One region of the Novosphingobium sp. ZW T3_23 genome, then DNA from elsewhere that is predicted to be linked to it. Evidence: riboswitches for the same ligand, from Rfam matches in the RefSeq annotation. Region 1 holds a riboswitch; each other region holds the start of a gene.
What was found. Region 1 has a riboswitch for cobalamin ahead of ACI3K3_RS19445 (TonB-dependent receptor plug domain-containing protein). Riboswitches for the same ligand answer to the same signal wherever they lie in the genome.
Positions count from the first base shown of each region.

Region 2: it holds a riboswitch for cobalamin, as region 1 does, so the genes downstream of both, ACI3K3_RS09505 (TonB-dependent receptor domain-containing protein) here and ACI3K3_RS19445 (TonB-dependent receptor plug domain-containing protein) in region 1, are expected to answer to the same signal.
Region 3: it holds a riboswitch for cobalamin, as region 1 does, so the genes downstream of both, cobW (cobalamin biosynthesis protein CobW) here and ACI3K3_RS19445 (TonB-dependent receptor plug domain-containing protein) in region 1, are expected to answer to the same signal.
Region 4: it holds a riboswitch for cobalamin, as region 1 does, so the genes downstream of both, ACI3K3_RS17840 (TonB-dependent receptor plug domain-containing protein) here and ACI3K3_RS19445 (TonB-dependent receptor plug domain-containing protein) in region 1, are expected to answer to the same signal.

Region 1 covers NZ_JBJDRF010000047.1:5,786-10,531, reverse strand. The annotation lists gene ACI3K3_RS19450 (cobyrinate a,c-diamide synthase) at 1-1,116, opposite strand, end outside; cobalamin riboswitch at 1,217-1,422, opposite strand; cobalamin riboswitch at 1,491-1,683, shown strand; gene ACI3K3_RS19445 (TonB-dependent receptor plug domain-containing protein) at 1,906-3,786, shown strand; gene ACI3K3_RS19440 (DUF1636 domain-containing protein) at 3,786-4,193, shown strand; gene cobT (nicotinate-nucleotide--dimethylbenzimidazole phosphoribosyltransferase) at 4,190-4,746, shown strand, end outside.
Region 2 covers NZ_JBJDRF010000013.1:19,795-24,540, reverse strand. The annotation lists gene ACI3K3_RS09515 (FecCD family ABC transporter permease) at 1-355, opposite strand, end outside; gene ACI3K3_RS09510 (ABC transporter substrate-binding protein) at 352-1,353, opposite strand; gene ACI3K3_RS09505 (TonB-dependent receptor domain-containing protein) at 1,350-3,182, opposite strand; cobalamin riboswitch at 3,284-3,473, opposite strand; gene ACI3K3_RS09500 (cell wall hydrolase) at 3,698-4,746, shown strand, end outside.
Region 3 covers NZ_JBJDRF010000009.1:3,409-8,154, reverse strand. The annotation lists gene ACI3K3_RS07375 (histidine phosphatase family protein) at 6-602, shown strand; cobalamin riboswitch at 632-877, shown strand; gene cobW (cobalamin biosynthesis protein CobW) at 1,067-2,116, shown strand; gene cobN (cobaltochelatase subunit CobN) at 2,116-4,746, shown strand, end outside.
Region 4 covers NZ_JBJDRF010000038.1:34,749-39,494, reverse strand. The annotation lists gene ACI3K3_RS17845 (PepSY domain-containing protein) at 1-1,495, opposite strand, end outside; gene ACI3K3_RS17840 (TonB-dependent receptor plug domain-containing protein) at 1,500-3,518, opposite strand; cobalamin riboswitch at 3,731-3,977, opposite strand; gene ACI3K3_RS17835 (dihydrodipicolinate synthase family protein) at 4,109-4,746, opposite strand, start outside.

The DNA of each region.
Region 1 (4,746 bases):
GGTCGCGCGGGCAGGCAGCAGGCCCAGCATCGGCGCGCTGCCGCCCGCCGCATCCGTGAGCCTTTCGCAGGCATAGAGCATACCGCCGCATTCGGCGAGGATCGGTCGGCCTGCCGAGAAATGGGCGCGGATCGCCTCGATCATCGGACGATTGGCGGATAGCGCCGCCAGATGAAGCTCCGGATAGCCGCCGGGCAGCCAGAGTGCGTCGCAGTCCGGCAGAGGGGCGTCCCGCAAGGGCGAGAAGAACGACACTAGCGCCCCCGCGCGTTCCAGGAAGTCCAGGTTGGCGCGGTAGACGAAGGCGAAGGCTTCGTCGCGGGCCACGGCGATGCGTCGCTCCGCCAGTGTGGCAGGCGGCAGCGACGGGGACCGGGCCGGCGGGAAGGAGGCGGGGTCTGGCAGCCACAGGGCACTCTCGGGGATAAGGTCGGCGGCGCGGTCGATGCGGGCTTCGAGGTCCGCGATTTCGCCTGCCTGCACGAGGCCGAGATGGCGTTCGGGCAGGCCCATGGCCTCGTCACGCCGCAGAGCGCCGAGCCATTGCACGCCCGAGCCTTGGGGCATCCCGCGTTCCAGCAATTCGGCGTGGCGGTCGCTGCCGACGCGGTTGGCGAGCACGGCCGCCACCTTCACGTCCTTGCGATAGGTAGCGAGCCCGTGGACGAGCGCGCCGAAGGTCTGCGCCATCGAGGAGCCGTCGAGCACGGCCAGCACCGGCAGCCCGAACAATCGGGCCAGATCGGCCGAGGAAGGCGTGCCGTCGAACAGGCCCATTGCGCCTTCGACCAGGATCAGGTCCGCCTCACTGGCCGCCTCGTGCAACAGCGCGCGGCACTGCTCCTCGCCGCACATGAACAGGTCCAGCTGGTGGACCGGCGCCCCGCTGGCCACTTCGTGGATCATGGGATCGAGGAAGTCCGGGCCGCATTTGAACACGCGCACCCGGCGTCCGGCGCGGACGTGGCGGCGGGCGAGGGCGGCCGTGACTAGGGTCTTGCCCTGCCCCGACGAGGGCGCGGTGACGAGCAGCGCGGGGCAGGCGTTTGCCGGTGCCTCCAGGGATGGAGATGCAGATATCGCTGGGACGGGCAGGCTTGGCAGCGGTTGATTCACAGTTCCCCCTTCGACGCAAACGCTCGTAAGTCGTCACGCGAAGGTGCCCTCTTCCGCAAGAGAGCAGGAACTTCGTCCGCCCGGTACATCCCGCCCGCGCGAAGGATCGACGGCGAAGGGCCGGTTTCCTGACTTCCCGGATCCTCGCGCCTTCCGCCGCCTTCTCGAAGCGGCCGCTTCAATGGCGTGGTGGCGGGGCGCATCCCCGGTTACAGTTGCGGGAGCAGTGCCGGCAGTCACGGATAGCTTCCGTGGTCCGGACTTCCCGATTAAGCCCTTGCGGGCACCCCTTGCGCCGGGTGGACTATGGGACTTCGCGGGCCTGCGCAAGTATCGGCGCGGCCCCCCTCTTGCACGGCGCAGCGCCAGCCGATAGGGGCGCCCCTGCGACAGGTTCCCCGCGAGGGGATCAAAAGGGAACGCGGGTTCAATACCCGGGCTGCCCCTGCAACTGTACGCGGAGAGCCGTGCGGCCATTTCGCCATTGGGGGTGCAAACCCCTGAGAAGGCGGCCGAAACGGCATTGACCCGTGAGCCAGGAGACCTGCCCGTCGCAGTCGTTCTTCGACCGGACAGGGTGAGCCGGCCGAACGGGGCATTTCCTCGCTGAGCGACAGCCACTGCCGTGCCCGCAAGCGGCGCGAAAGGGCCTGTCGTCGTGTCTCGCGACTGCATGTCCTTCGCCTGCCTGTCGAGCGTGGCCGGGTTCGACGCTCGCTTAAAGGATATGCCGTGAACTTCCGAATTTCTGCCGCCAGCACTCTTGTTCTTGCACTGGCTCTCCATCCCATGGTCGCGTCTGCCGAAGAGGCGGCGGAGGCCTCCACTGCCGACCGGATCGTCGTCAGCGCGCTGCGCACCCCGGTCGCGGCCGATCGCGTGGCCGACAGCGTCACCTTGCTGGACGAAGCGCAGATCGTCGCGGCGCAGCCGATCGCGCTTACCGACATGCTGCTGCGCACGCCCGGCATCAGCATTTCGCGCAATGGCGGCTACGGCACCACCACCTCGCTGCGTATCCGGGGTGCCGACGCCGGGCAGTCGGTGATTGTGATCGACGGCATGCGCCTGTCCGACGCGTCCTCGACCGCCGGCGGATATGGCTTCGCGAACATGTTCGTGGACGATGCCGAACGGATCGAGATCCTGCGCGGCCCGCAGTCCATCCTCTGGGGCAGCGATGCCATCGGCGGCGTGGTCAACGTCCGCACCCGCCGCCCGACCGAACCGCTGGAAGGCAGCTTCGCACTGGAAGCCGGAACCCATGACACGGTTTCGGCGCGTGCCGGTGTAGGCGGCACCTCCGAGGCGGTGGACTGGCGCCTCTCCGCCTCGCGCTTCACCACGGACGGCATTTCGGCACGGTCCAACGGCACCGAGGACGACGGCTACCAGCGCAGCGCCGCCAGCGGCACCCTGACCTTCCGGGTCGCGCCGGGCGTGTCGCTCGACGTGCGGGGCTACTGGTCGGATTCGAAGAACGATTTCGATGGCACTTCGGGCGACTCCCTGGCCTATGGCCGGACGGAGGAATGGTCGGGCTATGCCGGGCTCAACTTCACCCTGTTCGGCGGCAGGTTGGCGAACCGGGTGGCGGTGCTTCAGACCGAAACGGACCGCCGGAACTACGACCCCGCCCGCTCGATCCGCCAGATCACCTTCGATGCCCATGGCCGCGTGCGCCGGTTCGAATATCAGGGAACCTACACGTTCTCCGACGCCGTGCAGGCCGTGTTCGGCGCCGAGCGCGAGGAGCAGCGGATGACCACCGCATCGCCTTCGAACAGCGCCACGCCCTATGTGCTGACGCCGGAAAAGGTGGATACGAACAGCGTCTACGGCGAGTTGCGGGTTACGCCCGTGGTGGGCCTCACCGTCAGCGGCGGTGCGCGCTACGACCACCAGTCGCGCTTCGGCGGCAACACGGTGTTCAGCGCGGGCGCGGTCTATACGCCCAACGGCGGCGCCACCGTGCTGCGCGCCAGCTATGACGAGGGCTTCAAGGCCCCGTCGCTCTACCAGTTGTTCAGCATGTATGGCGTGAACGACCTGAACCCGGAAAAGGCCAAGGGCTGGGAAATCGGCGCCGAGCAGGGCTTCGGCGAGGCGTTGCGCCTGTCCGCGACATGGTTCGAGCGCGATACCGACAACCTGATCGACTTCGCCTATTGCCCCACGAGCGGCGCCCTGCCGGATGTGTGTTATGTTCCCGGCACCACCACCTCACGCTTCGGCTACTATGCCAACGTCAAGGCCAGCCATGCGCGCGGGCTGGAACTGGCGGCTTCGGCCAGGTGGGGTGTGCTCTTCGCCGAGGGCAACTACAGCTGGATCGAGGCCGAGGACCGGACGGAGGGCAGCGCCACTTACGGGCGCCAGCTTCAGCGCGTGCCGCGTCACCTGGCCAATGTCGAAGCGGGCGTGGACCTGCCGCAGGGCATGCGGGCAAGCGTCGCCGCGCGCTATTCGGGCGAAAGCTACAACGCCGCGACCGGCACCGCGACGCTCGACGACTACTGGCTGGTGGACTTGCGCGCGCAGTGGCAGGTCAGGGAAGGGCTGATTCTTCAAGGACGTATCGAAAACGTGGGCGATGAGAAGTATGAGACCGTAAGCGGCTACGGCACGCTCGGCCGCACCGTCTATCTGGGCCTGAGGAGCCGCTTCTGATGCTGCGTCCCGTCGAACCCGGTCCATCAGTGGTGGTGTGCAGCACCTGCCGTCACTCGGCGGAAGCGCGCGAGGATGACGAAGGCCGTCGCGGCGGCGTGCTGCTGGCCGAGGCGATGCGCGCGGTGCAGGCGGTCGAGACCACGCTTCAGGGCGTGGCGGTCCAGGAAATGCCCTGCCTGTTCGCCTGCCAGCGCCACTGCACGGTGGCGATCCGCGCGCCGGGCAAGCTCGGTTACGTTCTCGGAGACTTCGCGCCGGACGAGGGCGCGGCCCGCGCGATCCTGGAATATGCCGTGCGCCATGCCGCCAGCGAGCATGGGCAAGTGCCCTATCGCGAGTGGCCGCAGGGCGTGAAAGGCCATTTCATCACCCGGACGCCGCCCGAAGGATTTGTGGGGACATGATCCGCTTCGACGACCGCGCCGCTTTTGCGGCGGCGCTGGCAGACCTGCCCGCGCCGGACGGCGAGGCGGCGGAGGCCGCGCGCAGTCGGCAGGCCAGGCTGACCAAGCCGGCCGGTTCGCTGGGGCGACTGGAGGACATCGCGGTGTTCATGGCCGGGTGGCAGGGGCGCGAGCGACCACGCGCAGAGCTTATCCGCGCCGTCGTTTTCGCCGGCAACCACGGGGTCGCCGCGCGCGGGGTGAGTGCCTACCCGCCCGAAGTCACCGCGCAGATGGTCGCCAATTTCGAGGCGGGCGGAGCAGCGATCAACGCCCTGACCGCTGCCTGCGGTGCAGAGCTTTCCGTGGTGCCGCTCGAACTCGATCGCCCGACCGGCGACATCACCCGAGAGTCCGCCATGAGCGAGGCGGAGTGCCTGGCGGCGCTCAATGCCGGCGCGGCTTCGGTGGCGGCGGGCAGCGACCTGTTGTTCGTGGGCGAGATGGGCATCGGCAACACCACCCCCGCCGCGGCGCTGGCGGCGCGGGTTTTCGGGGGCGAGGTTCGGGAATG
Region 2 (4,746 bases), on a different contig from region 1:
TCATCGCCCCGCCCGCCCCGATCAGCGCGAAGACCGGCAGCATCCAGGGGGCCGAGGCATAGCCGGTCCAGAAACTCAGCACCGCGCCCAGCGCCGCGCCCGGCGCGATGCCGAACAGGCCGGGGTCGGCCAGCGGATTGCGGAGGTAGCCCTGCATCGCCGCGCCCGACGCCCCCAGGCCAGCGCCCAGCACGAGCGCCAGCACCGCGCGCGGCATGCGCAATTGCAGGAGGATGATCGAGGCGCTGTGCAGTTCCGGCGCCAGGGGGTTGATCCAGACGCGGCCCGCCAGCAACGACAGCGGCACCGCGATACAGAGCGCGATGGCCAGCAGCAGGACGAAACGCAGGTTCATGGCCGGGGCGAAGACGTCCCTGAGTGCGGCGCCTGCGACAAATGCCGCGACAGGACGTAAGCCCGGCGGGCCGCCGCCAGCTCGTCCAGCGCGCGCGGAATGGTAGGTCCGCCACACCACAGGATGGAACGGCTGAGCTGGAACCGCCGGGTACTCTTCAGCGCGGAAAGCGCCGGATGGTGCAGCATTCGATCCTCCTCGGCGAGCGGATCGCCCACCGCGAAGACCACGCGCGGCGGGTCCGCCAGCACGTTCTCCAGAGGCAGGTAATCGGCCTGGGAAAGACCTCGCGCGCCGGCAACATTCGTAAAGCCCGTGTGCCTCATCATGTCAACGATCAGGGTCCGGTCTCCGGCGACAAGTCCACCGGATTCCCACACCAGTGCCGGAATCTGTCGCCACGCAGGCGGCGGCGCGTTGCGGGCCACGGCAGCGTCGATCCGCGCGACGAGCTTCTCGCCCTTCCCGGCATGGCCCGCCAGCCGCGCCAGTTCGCGCACCTGCTCGCGCGCGGAGGCGAGGTCGGGGGCGATCGGCATCTTGACCAGCCGGTACCCCAGCCGCCGAAACGCCGCCTCGCTGGCGGGATCGAGGAAGGCGCTGGCCACCACCACGCGCGGATGGATCGTCGCCACTTCCTCCACGGTCCCGGAGATCGCGCGAAAACGCCCGGCCTCCGCCATGGGCATGGAGCTGCTTTCGGGATCGTGGCTATAGCTGGAGATGGCCAGCAGCTGCCCCGGCCCGGTCACTTCGGCCAGGATCGCATCGGTGCAGGGGTTGAGCGAGACGATCGTCGGCCCGGAACCGCCGGAGGCTGTCCTTCCGCCGGAGGCTGGCCTTCCGCCGGGCGGTTCCGCGGGGGCGGCCTCGGTGGTGCCACCGCCCCCGCAGCCCGCCAGTATTGCCGAGCCGGCCAGAGCCAGCACGACAAGGAACCGCCGGGCCTTGCGCCTGCCCCGTACAACCGCGGTCGTCAGGGCAGACGACAGGATCACATCTTCACCCGAACCCCGGCATAAGCCGCGCGTCCGGGCGTGCCGTATGTCCGCACGACTTCGTAATGCTCGTCGAACAGGTTCTCGATACGGCCGTAGACCTGGATATTCTGCGTCACATCATAGGCGGTGCGCAGGCCGACCACGACGTTTCCGCCGAGATAATTGACGTTGGCGACGTCATCGTAGCGTCCGCCGCCCACGCGCAGATCGGCGCCAAGGCGGAAGCCCGCCGCCCAGCGCTTGTCGAGGCTGGCATAGAGGTTGGTCTTGGGGCGACGGGCCAGGCGCGCGCCGGTGATCTCGTTGGTGGCGTCGAGGTAGGTGGCCGAAAGGCTCATGTCGAAGCCCTCCCAGTCGGTCGCCTGCATGCCCAGTTCCACGCCCTTGGCGCGGGCGCGGCCGACATTGTAGTAGTTCCACGCGGCCAGATCGTAGTCGATCAGGTTCTTCGTCTTGCGATCGAAGTAGGTGACCGAGAACGTGCCGTGGCCATCCGCGAAAGGCTGCTCCACGCCCACGTCCCAGGACTTCGACGTCTCGGGATCGAGCGCGCGGAAGCCGGCGTTGGTGTAGAGCTGGTAGAGCGACGGCGCCTTGAAGCCCTCGCCATAGCTGGCGCGCAGGATCGGGGCTTCCGCGCTGCCGCCGATCACCCAGGCGCCGTTGGCCGAGAAAGTGGTCTTGCTGCCGAAGTCCGAATTGTCGTCATAGCGCACGCCGCCGTTCAGGGTCAGGCCGGTAACCGGGCGCAGGGTGACCATGCCGAAGACGCTGTCGATCGAGGTGGAATCCTTCGAGCCGTAGTTGTCCGAGAACTTCTGCTTCTCGGTTTCGGCGCCGACCAGCACGCTGACCATGTCGATCGGGGTGTAGGAGACCTGCCCCTCGAAGCGATCGTTACGGCCGTTGGTGGTGAAGGGACCGAAGACCGCGTCGTCGGAGATGCGGCGCGTATCGGTAAGGCCATAGCCGAGCCGCGCGGTGAGGCGGCCATCGAGGCCCTTGTAGCGCAAGTTAGCGTAGCCCACGGTGTCGCGCTTCATGCCCACGTTCAGGGCATCGGCCCCGGTATTGTCGTAGTCGTAGTTGGCCTTGGTCCAATAGGTTCCGGCGTCGGCGGAAAGGCCCTCCACGATCTGCACTTCGGCGCGGGCATAGGCGCTCTTGCTTTCGAAGCCGTCCTTTTCGGTGCCACCGCGGCGCTCGTTGAAGGCGGAATAGCCGTCACCCTTGAGCCAGTTGCCGCCCAGCGTCAGGCCGACCGGACCCAGTTTGCCCGCTGCCGAGGCGCCGAGCTGCTTCTGGTCGCGCCAGCCGTATTCCGCCTGCCCGCGCGCGGTCCATTCATCGGTCGGGCGCGCGGTGATGAGGTTGATCACGCCGCCGATGGCCCGGCTGCCCCAGAGCACGCCGGACGATCCGCGCACCACTTCGATGCGATCGAACTGGCCCACCGTCAGGCTGCCGAAGTCGAAACCGCCGCCCACGTCGCCCGGATCGTTGATCCGCACGCCGTCGATCAGCACCAGGCTCTGCGCGTTCTCGGCGCCGCGGATGAAGACGCTGGCGGGCTGGCCGAAGCCGCCCGACTGGGTGAAGGTCACGCCCGGCAGGCGCGCCAGCACGTCGGTGGCGGTGACCGCCTGGGTGCGCTCGATATCCTCGCGGGTGACGACCGAGACGGACTGGCCGATCTCGCTCGTGGGCGTTTCGGTGCGGGTCGCGGTGACGACGATATTATCGATTGCGGCTTCGTCCGCCAGTGCGGCGGTGGCAAAAGGCGTTGAGACCGCGAGTGCGGTCCCCAGCATAAACAGGTATTTCACGCGTATTCCTCCAACCTGAACGACAAGTGCCGTCCATGGCGGAGCCGCGCGCCTTTCCTCATGCGCGCGGGCTCGCTGCATGCCGGGACACCCCGCCCGGCTGCGGAACGACCGTCACAGGCAGGTCTCCTGGCTCCCGGATCGTCGCGCCGCCTCCCGCCTTCCCGGTATGACCCAGTGGCATCGCGTGGAAGGGGCGCTCCCCGGTCACAGTTGCGGGGGCAGCTTTTCGACTTGCGCCGAAATTCCCACCAGGTCCTAAGACTTGGGGCCCGGCTCCGGGCCACCCATGACGTATCGCGCCGATACTGGGCAGCGGGGGGATTGGCAAGCGGGGCGGATGGGTGACCTTCCGGTATCGCCGGGGGAAATCACAAAGAGAGTCTTAAGCGATTCAGGCTATCCCGCGCGCCTGTGCCGCTTCGGGACGGGCCCATCTCGGCGGGTGCCGCGCGGACCAAAGCAGGATAGGCGCGAAGGGCGCCTCATGCGAGGACGTACCGAGAGGATCCGAATTGACCGCCGCCAACCGCCCATCCTGCACCGAAAACTGGGAACCGCGTCCGCGTGATTTCCAGGGCAATTTCGTGCGCGGCGGACGCAAGCGGCTCCAGCGCAGGCGGCGTCGGTGGACGCTCTGCGCCGCCTCGCTCGTGGCGGTCGCCCTCCCCGCCTTCGCTTCCCCGCCGCTTGCAGCATGGGAGCCGTTCCCCTTCGCTGACGCCACCGCTGCCGACCAGACCGTGCTGCCCATGCCGTTCGAACAACCGGGTGCCAGCTTCCCCGGCTCGGCCTATTACTATCTCGAAGCCGAGCAGCCGGTGCTCAAGGTCGGGGAAGGCATTCATTCGGATGCGGACGGCGGCGCCATCGGCCCCGTCGCCCGCGCGCTCAGGATCGACAATTCCGGCGTGGACCGCAGCCGCGCTCTCCAGTGCCTCACCGCCGCGATCTATTACGAAGCCGCCAGCGAGCCCGACGGCGGCCAGCGCGCGGTGGCGCAAGTCGTGCTCAACCGGGTGGCGCATCCGGCCTATCCCAAGACCGTCTGCGGCGTCGTCTATCAGGGGTCGGAGCGACCGACCGGCTGCCAGTTCTCCTTCACCTGCGACGGATCGCTGGCGCGGGCGCCACAGCGCTACTTCTGGCAGCGCGCCGAAGAGGTGGCCCAGGCCGCGCTCTCGGGCCAGGTCTATGCGCCGGTCGGGCTGGCCACGCATTATCATACCATCCAGATCAACCCCTACTGGGCGCCGAGCCTCCATTACCTCACGACGATCGGCGCGCACCGTTTCTATGCCTTCAACGGCGCCGCCGGAAACCCGGCCTCGTTCCGTTTCGCCTATCTCGGCGGAGAACCGCTCGCCGCGCCGCATCGCCGCGACGATTCCGCCGCCAGCGCCTTGGCCAGCGCCGCGCTAGACCCGCTGGCCGTGCAACGCACATTCGAGGAAGCGCCTGTCCGGGTGGAAACCGTAGCAGTTCCGGCCGCGCAGGCCGCGCCCTCCGGCCCCGCCTATTCAAACCCCGCCTATTCCAGCGACGTGCGCGAACGCGGCGGCGA
Region 3 (4,746 bases), on a different contig from region 1:
GACGCTTGGCAACCACGCTTCTGCTCATCTGCATCGCCGGCACCGCGTCGAGCCGCCAGGGCCGTTTCCCCGATCCCGCCGAACCACTGGATGCCGCCGGTGCGCGGGACGCGAGGCGCCTACCACTGCCGGAGCGCTTTCGGGCCGCAGCCTATCGAAGCCCCTCTCGCTCCGCCGCCGAGACCGCCTCGGCGATGGGTTTGGTTGCCGATGACGACATTGCTCTCTCCGACCTTCGCCATGGCGATTGGAGCGGGCGTTCCTTCGCTGAAATCGAGGCTGCGGAACCCGGCGCGCTGGCGCTCTGGCTTGCGGACCCGACAAGGGGAACGCCAGGAGGGGAAACGATGGAGCAGGCCCGCCTCCGCGTAGGAACCTGGATGGACGGTATCGCGGCGCGGCAGGATTCCGTCTGCGCCGTCACCCATCCCATGATCGTCCGCGCCGCGCTTGCCCATGCGCTCGACATGCCGCTGCGGGCTACGCTCGCCGTGGATGTGGCGCCGCTCTCCCGAACCACCCTCTCGTTCAACCAGACATGGCGATTGCAGTCGCTGGGGCCTGTCACTCAGGGGGTTGCGAGCGAGAGCGTGCCCAGCTAATCGCCGGACGGTCGAGGCGCTCACGCGCTTCGGCAGAAGATCGCGCCGGTGCCCCGCAAGGGGCTTAATACGGGAACACGGTAAGGATGGTCCGCCATCCCGATCCGGGGCTGTCCCTGCAACTGTAAGCGGCGAGCGCGATGCACATCGGCGGTGGGACAAGGGTTTCCGCCGCAGCCACTGGGCCGGACGCTAAGTCATGCGGGGCCTGGGAAGGCCGTGCATCGTGCTGTGACCCGCGAGCCAGGAAACCTGCCGGCGTCGATGTCGCTCTTGCCCGGGTCCAGGGAATGGCCAAGGCACGGTAATCCTTCCGTCTGAGCGACGTGATGCATGCGGCCGGGGCCGCGGCGGCATGACACGTCGGGCGCCCGTGCGCCGGTCCGGCGCGGCGTGCCGCAATCGTCGCGCGTGCGATGAGGAAGCCCCGCCGTTTCAGGTCGCTGGCGCGCGGGAGACGAACCATGAGCAAAGTTCCCACTACCGTCATCACCGGCTTCCTCGGCGCGGGCAAGACTACGCTGATCCGACACTTGCTCCAGAACGCCAAGGGCCGCCGCCTCGCGCTCATCATCAACGAGTTCGGCGATGTCGGCGTGGACGGCGAGCTGGTGAAGGGCTGCAACGACGAGGCCTGCCCGGAGGACGACATCGTCGAACTGGCCAACGGCTGCATCTGCTGCACCGTCGCCGACGACTTCCTGCCCACCATGCAGAAGCTGCTCGACCGCGAGAACAAGCCCGACCACATCATCATCGAGACCAGCGGCCTCGCCTTGCCCAAGCCGCTGGTGAAGGCCTTCCAGTGGCCCGACATCCGCACCCGCGCCACCGTGGACGGCGTGGTCGCGCTGATCGACGCCGATGCCGTGGCCGCCGGCCGGTTCGCCACCGACGAGATCGCCCTTGCCGCCGCGCGCGCCGCCGATCCAATGTTGGACCACGAAAGCCCGCTGGAGGAACTGTTCGAGGAACAGCTCGGCTGCGCGGACATGGTGGTGCTCAACAAGACCGACCTCGTCGATGCCGAGGCCCTCGCCCATGTCGAAACGCTGGTTCTGGCCGAAACGCGCCCCGGCGTGAAGATCGTGCGCGCGGACCACGGCGCGGTCGACATCGCCGCGCTGCTGGGCATCACCGCCGCTGCCGAGGACGACCTCGATTCCCGCCCCTCGCACATCGACGGGCTGGACGAGGATCACGACCATGACGACTTCGACAGCTTCGTCGTATCCGGCGGTGATGTGGCCGATCTCGACGCGCTGCTCGCGCGCCTGAAGAGCTTGATCGCGGAGCATGACGTGCTCCGCGTGAAGGGCATGGTCTCCGTTGGCGGTAAGCCGAGCCGCCTGATCGTGCAGGCCGTTGGCCCGCGTATCCAGCACTTCTACGACCGCGCATGGCTGCCGCAGGAAGCGCGCCGCACCCAGCTTGTCGTCATCGGCCAGAAGGGGCTGGACCGCACTGCCATCGAGGCGGGGCTTGCCGAAGTTCTCGGCACCGTGGACGCCTGATGCACCTGCTCTCCGCCACGCCGGGGACGATCTCCAACGGCGAGGAGGCAATCGATCTCGACCAGTCTCCCGGCGACATGGTGATCCTCACCGTGGCGGACAGCGAACTTGCCTGCTTTGCGGGGGCGGCGGCGCGGTTGCCCTTCGATGCTCCCAGCGTCCGCCTCGCGAACCTGCTGCAACTGCGCCACCCTTACTCGATCGACCTCTATGTCGAGAAAGTGATCGCGCAGGCTAAATTCGTCTGCGTGATCCTGCTCGGCGGCAAGAGCTACTGGGGCTACGGCATCGACGAGATCGCCCGCGTCGCGCGCGAAAACGGCATTGCCTTCGCCGCCATCGCTGACGGGCGAGAGGCCGATCCGGCGCTCGATCGCGCTTCCACCCTCCCCGCCGAGGTGTGCGAACGGATGCGCGACTATCTGCGGCAGGGCGGCACGGCCAATGCCCTCTCGTTCCTGCGCACGGCGGCCCGGACCATCGGCCATGATGCGGGAGAGCCCGACGATCCTGTGCCGGTGGCCGATGCGGGGCTCTATCTCGCGGGGACGAAGCGCGCGGGCCTTGCCGACGTGCAGGCAGGCTGGACCGAAGGCCGTCCGCTGGTGCTGCTGGTGTTCTACCGCGCGCTGATGATCGCGGGCACGCTCGACGCGGTGGACGCCATGATCGCGGCGTTGCGCCAGCGCGGTTTCAACGTCGCCGCCGTCCACGTCCGTGCGCTGCGCGAACCTTTTGCGGTGGATTGGCTGGGCGGACTGCTTGGCGAGATCGCACCCGACGTGATCGTCAACGCCACCAGCTTCGCCTCCTCCTCGGCAGGCGACGACCGCAAGCCCGGCATTCTCGAAAAAGCGAACTGCCCGATCCTGCAAGTCGCCTTCGCGGGCGTGGAGGAAGCGGATTGGCAGGGGGCAGCGCGCGGCCTCGGCCCGCGCGATCTCGCCATGAACGTGGCGCTGCCCGAAGTGGACGGGCGTATCTTCACCCGCGCCGTCGCCTTCAAGGCCGCCGAGCGCTTCGACGAAGTGACCCAGTGCGGCATCGTCGTCCCCCGCGTCGCACCGGATCGCGTGGCTTTCGTTGCCGATCTTGCCGCCGGTTGGGCCAGCCTGCGCCGCACAGTCCCTGCCGAGCGCCGCGTGGCGCTGGTGCTGGCGAACTATCCCAACCGCGACGGGCGTATCGGCAATGGTGTCGGCCTCGACACGCCTGCCAGCACCGCCGCGATCATCGCCGCGCTAGCCGAGGCGGGGTACGACACCGGAGCAGCGCCAAGGGACGGCGCGGCGCTGATGCGGATCATGACCGGCGGCGTGACCAACGACCTCACCTCGCTGGACCGCACATCGTTGGAACGCGGGGGCGAAGTCTCGTTGCCGCTCCCTGCCTACGAAGCCGCCTTTGCGGCCGTGCCCGAAAGCGCGCGGAAGGCCATGGTCGAGCGCTGGGGCGAGCCATCCGCCGATCCCTTCGTACGGGACGGCGCATTCCGCCTGCCGGTACACCGCTTCGGTAATCTGGCCATCGCAGTGCAGCCCGCGCGCGGCTACAACATCGATCCCAAGGCCAGCTATCACGACCCGGCCCTGCCGCCGCCGCACGCCTACCTCGCCTTCCACGTCTGGCTGGCGCAGGATTTCGGCGCGCAGGCGCTGGTCCATGTCGGCAAGCACGGCAATCTGGAATGGCTGCCCGGCAAGGCGATCTCGCTTTCGCGCGAGTGCTTCCCGGAGATCTGCGCCGGGCCGCTGCCGCAACTCTATCCTTTCATCGTCAACGATCCCGGCGAAGGCACGCAGGCCAAGCGCCGCATCGGCGCGGTGGTGATCGACCACCTCACCCCGCCGCTCACCCGCGCCGAGACTTACGGCCCGCTCAAGCAGCTGGAAGCGCTGGTGGACGAATACTACCTCGCCGCCGGCATGGACCCGCGCCGCCTCGATCGGCTGCGGCGCGACATTCTCGATCTGGCCCGCAGCCACGGCCTCGACCGCGACGCCGGGGCCAGCGGCAACGATGACGACGCGCTTTCGGCCATCGACAACTACTTGTGCGAATTGAAGGAATTGCAGATCCGTGATGGTCTGCATGTCTTCACCCGGTCGCCCGAGGGCCGCTTGCGGCGCGACCTGCTGGTGGCGCTGGCCCGTACGCCGCGCGGGTATGACCATGCCGGGCAGGCCTCATTGTTGCGGGCGATGGCCGAGGATTTCGGGCTCGACTTCGATCCGCTCGATTGCCGGATGGGCGATCGCTGGGACGGCGCCCAGCCAGAGGCGCTGGCGGCGGTTTCGGACGAACCCTGGCGCACGCATGGCGATACCGTGGAGCGTCTCGAACTGCTGGCTGCGGAACTGGTCGATCCTCGTCGTCCCGGGCTTGATCCGGGACCGCTGGCCGAGCCGCGCCTTGCTCGCGAGGGAGCGCCTCAAGGATTGCCAGCGGTCCCGGATCAAGTCCGGGACGACGTAGGGCCCCAAACCGCCGCTGTGCTCCACGCGATCCAGACCGACCTCGCCCCCCGCATCGACCTATGCGGCCCGCACGAGGCCGAGGCGCTGATCGCCGGACTCGACGGCCGCTTCGTCCTCCCCGGGCCCTCCGGCGCCCCAACGCGCGGGCGCCCG
Region 4 (4,746 bases), on a different contig from region 1:
TGTCTCTGCTTACCTTGTTCCAGGCCATCCAGGTTCCGGTCGCGCAGACCAGCGTGACGGCGGCCAGCAACGGCAGCACGATGAAATCCCACCACGGGCGTTTGCGCAGCACGGGAAAGTCCAGGCTGTGCAAGCCATCCTGTAACCAGCGGAAACCCCGCCCGTTGCGATCGAAAGCACGCAGGATCCGGCCGCTGGTGCGGTCGATGTAGAGCCGCGTCTTCTCTCCATCCGCCAGCACCACGCGCCAGACCGGAAGCGGTGCGGCGAAGCGGTGGCGGTAATAGTAGGCGTCCTCCTGCGACAGCAGCTCCAGGGATGCGATGGCCGGCTGCCCCGAAAAGGCAGCACGCAGTTCGCCCGAGGTCAGCGAGGATGCCTTGCCCTGGGCGTCGAGGCGCTGCGCCCGGCCGTTGGCCTTGGACGCGATCAGGAATGTTCGGCCACCCAGCGGCGCGGTTTCGATCCGCAGGGTATCGTTCGGAAGATCGTGCAAGGCGGACAGCGCCTGCCGAACGTCGCGCCATGGCATCGGCCCGGCCAGCCTCTCGCGCTCGGCAAATCCACCCGCGCTGTCGAGGAACCCCCAGGGGTTCATGGAGAAGAGGCCGCTTGCCACCCAGGTCAGGGTCAGCAGTCCGAAGAACAGCCCGAAGACATGGTGCCACCACCACAGCCCCTTGTAGGGCGACCCGATCCGGCCGTCGCGCTTTCGGCGCATACGGGCGATGCCGGCCCAGATGCCCGTCACCGTGAGAAAACATCCCGCAAGCGAGGTCCAGACGACCACTTCGTTCCACAGCGCACCGTTCTGCCGCAGCATCGTGGGGTAGAGCCAGTGCGGCACCGCGCCCAGCCAGCCCCAGAAGCGCTGGAAGCGCGTCGTTTCCTGCACGACTTCGCCGGACCCGCCTGAAATGTAGATCTCGGTTCCGGCGTCGTCGGCGAAGTCCACCCGGTAGAGCGGCGCGTTGCGCCGGTAGGTTTGCACGGTCCATTGGTCGATCCCGGTTTCCACGGGAGCGGCAGGCTTGCCCGCGATGCCGTGACCATTCGCGAAATCCTGCGCGATCCTGCCGATCTCCTGCGGATTCGGCGTGGCCAGCGCCCTGCCGCTCGTCAGATCGAAGGCGGCAGGGATCGCGCGCATCTGCGGGATCGCGCGGTCGGTGGGTTCACCGGGCACGACCCGCAGGACCGGACGCCCGGCCAGCATCTCGATGCGGGCGGACGAGATCGGCGTCTCCGGTGCCATGTCCACGGCGTCGAAGCTGGCGGACGGCGGCAGATGCAGTGGGGCAAGGCCCTGCACTTGTGCGGAAGGCTCCAGCCTCGGATAGTCCACATAGATCATCACGAAGCCCGAGAGGCACCAGATCGTCATCAGCAGGCCGACGAAGACGCCGAGCCAGCGATGAAGGACAAGGATCGGGCGCGGCAGCAGGCTGCGTGAGCGCTTCTTTCGAGGATGGGGCCGAGGCTGGAGTGTACTCATGGCCTCAGAAGCTCAGGCCGTAGCTCATCCGCAGCGTGCGCGGCACGCCCCGGCTGAAGTAGAGGAAGCGGCTGTTGCTGCCGTCCAGCGCGCCCTGGTCGGTCACCGCCGACTGATAGCCGCGTGTTGCATATTCCCGGTTGAACAGGTTCTCGACATTGACGCCGAAGCGGTTCCGGCGTGCCGCACCGTCGACGTAGAGGTAGGCCCCGGCGTCCACCAGCGCGTAGTTGCCATAGTTCCGGCGGCCGAAGCCCGAAGCGGTGGACCAGACGTCGCCGATCCAGTTGAGCGAGAGATTGGCGCCAAACGGCAGGTCTTCCGGTGCATAGGCAAAGGTACCCTTCGCGTATTGCCGGGGATTGCGGTCAAGCTGGGTGGACGATGCCTTCTCCCGCACGCGGGCGTAAGTATAGCTGGCATTGATGCTCCAACCCCCGGCCATCTGCGCCGTCAGTTCGAATTCGCCGCCTTGCGAGCGGACCTTGCCGTCGAGGTTGGCGTAAGTGCCGTTCGGATAGGCCGGATTGTCGTAATCGTAGTCGATCATGTTGGTGATGCGGCGATTGAAGTAGGTCGCCTTCCAGCCCAGCGTGACCGCGCCCGCCGGGAAAATTCCGCCCGCGGAGAGGTTGAGGTTGAGGCTCTGCTCCGGGCTCAGGTTCGGGTTGCCGATCTCGCAGCAGGGGTCGTTGCCATAGAGCTGCGAGGCATCCGGAAGTACGAAGGAAGTGCCGCCGTTCGCCTCGACATAGAGCGGGTCGGCAAAGTCGTAGCGGCCGGACACGTTCCAGATCGTCTTCTTCGCCCCGTCCGTGCGGTTGTAGCGCAGGCCCGCGGCAAGGCGGCCCTTCGAGGAAATCTCGTCGGTGGTACGGACCTGGAAAATCCCGGCATGGACCTGCTCGCTGGTCGGCGCGATCAGCAGCACGTCGTCACGCCCGCTGAAGTTCTGGAAGTCGTAGCCCAGCAGGTATTCGAGGCCGGGATGGAGATGCAGCTTGACCACCGCGCTGCCGCCCCAGTCGCGATAGCCCCAGAACGTGCCTGCCGGGTAGATCACTTGCGGTTGCAGGTCGGGAAGCGAATTGCGGATCTGGACGTAGGCGGTCTTCCAGTCATGGAAATAGCCCTTGAGGAAGAACTGCACGGCATCGCTGCCGGTGTAATCGAGGCGGACGCTGGCGATTTCCTCGTTGCGATCGTTGCGGCTCTCGCGGATGCGCGTGGGCGAGAGGTTGTCGAGGTTGGCCTCGGTGTGCTGGTATTGGGCATTGAGCGCCAGATCGGGGGCGAGGTCGTACTGGTACTTGAGACCCGCCGACCACAAGTCGTAGCCGAGATGACGATCGGTGAGGCTGGGCTGATAGGCGCTGTAAGGCGTGTAGCCTTCCGAACGGTTGTGCGAGGCATAGGCCACGAAGCGGTGCTTGGCCGCCGCGCCGCGCAAGTAGCCATCTACCGTGGTGCCGCCCCATGAATCCACCGAGGCATTGACCTGGCCGTTGAAATCGTCGGTGAAGCCGCGCGTCACCACGTTGATGACACCCGCCGAAGCCTGCGTGCCGTAGAACAGGCTCTCCCCGCCGCGCAGCACCTCGATACGCTCGATCATGCTGGCAGGAAGCGTGTCGTTGGGCGATGTTCCGCCATAGAGGCGGTTGTTGAGGCGGATGCCGTCCATCGTCCAGAGCACGTCCTGCGTGCGCGAACCCTGAAGCGACACATCGACGTAAGTGAACGGCCCGTTGCGGGCGCGGATGTAGAGGCCCGGCACCGATTCCAGCGCCTTGACCACGTCTACCGCGCCGCTGTCCTTGATCTGCTTTTCGCTCACGGTCACCACGTCGTTGCCGTAGCGGGAAAGCTCCTGCGGCAGCGTTTCCTCAAGGCTGGTGCCGGTGACGACGATGGCCCGATCCTCACCGGCGTCTTCACCGGTTTCCTCGGCACAAGCCTGCGTGTTCCAGGCAAGACCAAGCGCCACGGCAAGCGCCGTGTGCGAAATTGTAGCGAACTTCATCTCATTCCCCTGTCGAGCGCCATGCGATCCGAAGCAGGGGTCTGCCGTTCACGAACGGCCGGGCATCGACCGGCGTTCACGAAAGGCCGGCGCATCGACCGGCCGGGCGCCCATAACGAAGGGACGACCGCTCAGCGCACCGTGCGGCCCCTGCCGCTGGTTCGTCGCTCAGACGGAGAAACACCGTGCCCCGGCCATCCCCTGGACCAAAGCAAGAGCGACCGGACGCAGGCAGGTCTCCTGGCTCGCGGGTCATGGCTTGATACACGGCCTTCCCAGGCCTCGCAGGATTTAGCGTCCGGCCCAGTGGCTACGGCAGGCGCCTTGGCCCTGCCGCGTGATGTGTATCGCGCTCACCGCTTACAGTTGCAGGGACAGCCTCGGATTCGAGGGTCGAAACCCTCTCACCGTGTTCCCATTTTAAGCCTCTTTCGAGGCACCGGCGCGATCTTGTCCGCCATCCCTCACCGGGAAAACGGATGAGGCGAGCTAGCCGGGGAGCGCACTGCGCGCAAGCGGGATTTGATGGATGCCCTTCGTGGTGACGATGCTCGCTTCGATGAAGGGCGGCATTACCGCAAAACAGTCTCTCAGCACCTGGCGGTAAGGTGGTTCAAAGCATCATCGACCATCGCGGCAACCTCGGCACCGACGCGCCCGAGCGGAAGCGGTGCGGCTTCGAGAGGCAGACCAAGCCGGCGCCCCACCTCATACATGATCCGCAAGCTGCCATGCTCGCGGAACAGGTTCCACAGTGGGACGAACGCAGAATCCAGCCTGCCTGCCTGATCGATGTCGCCGGACATGGCCGCGCGGGCGAGGGCCAGCGCCTGCTCCGGGAGAAGACCCGCGACCACGCTATACCAGGCGTCCCCCCCGGCGATCAGCGAATCTCCCGCGCCCCAGTCACCGCTGTAGCCGATCTTGAAATCGCGGGGAGTGGAGGCGCGGAGGCGCTGGAGTTCGACACGGTAATCGCCGTCACCCGGCAGCGGCATCTTGATGGCCGCCATATTCGGCATCGCCGCCAACGCGGCAATCAGCTCGTCGGAGAAGCGGAAATTGGTCGTTCCCGGATTATTGTAGATGCACATCGGCAGGGCCGTCGCCTCGGAAACGGCCCGGAAATGCTCTTGCGCCTCCTGCTGTGTCAGCGGGGTATAGGACATGGGCGCAAGCAGCAGGCCATCCGCGCCGGCGCGCTCGGCCGCGATCGCCAGATCCCGCG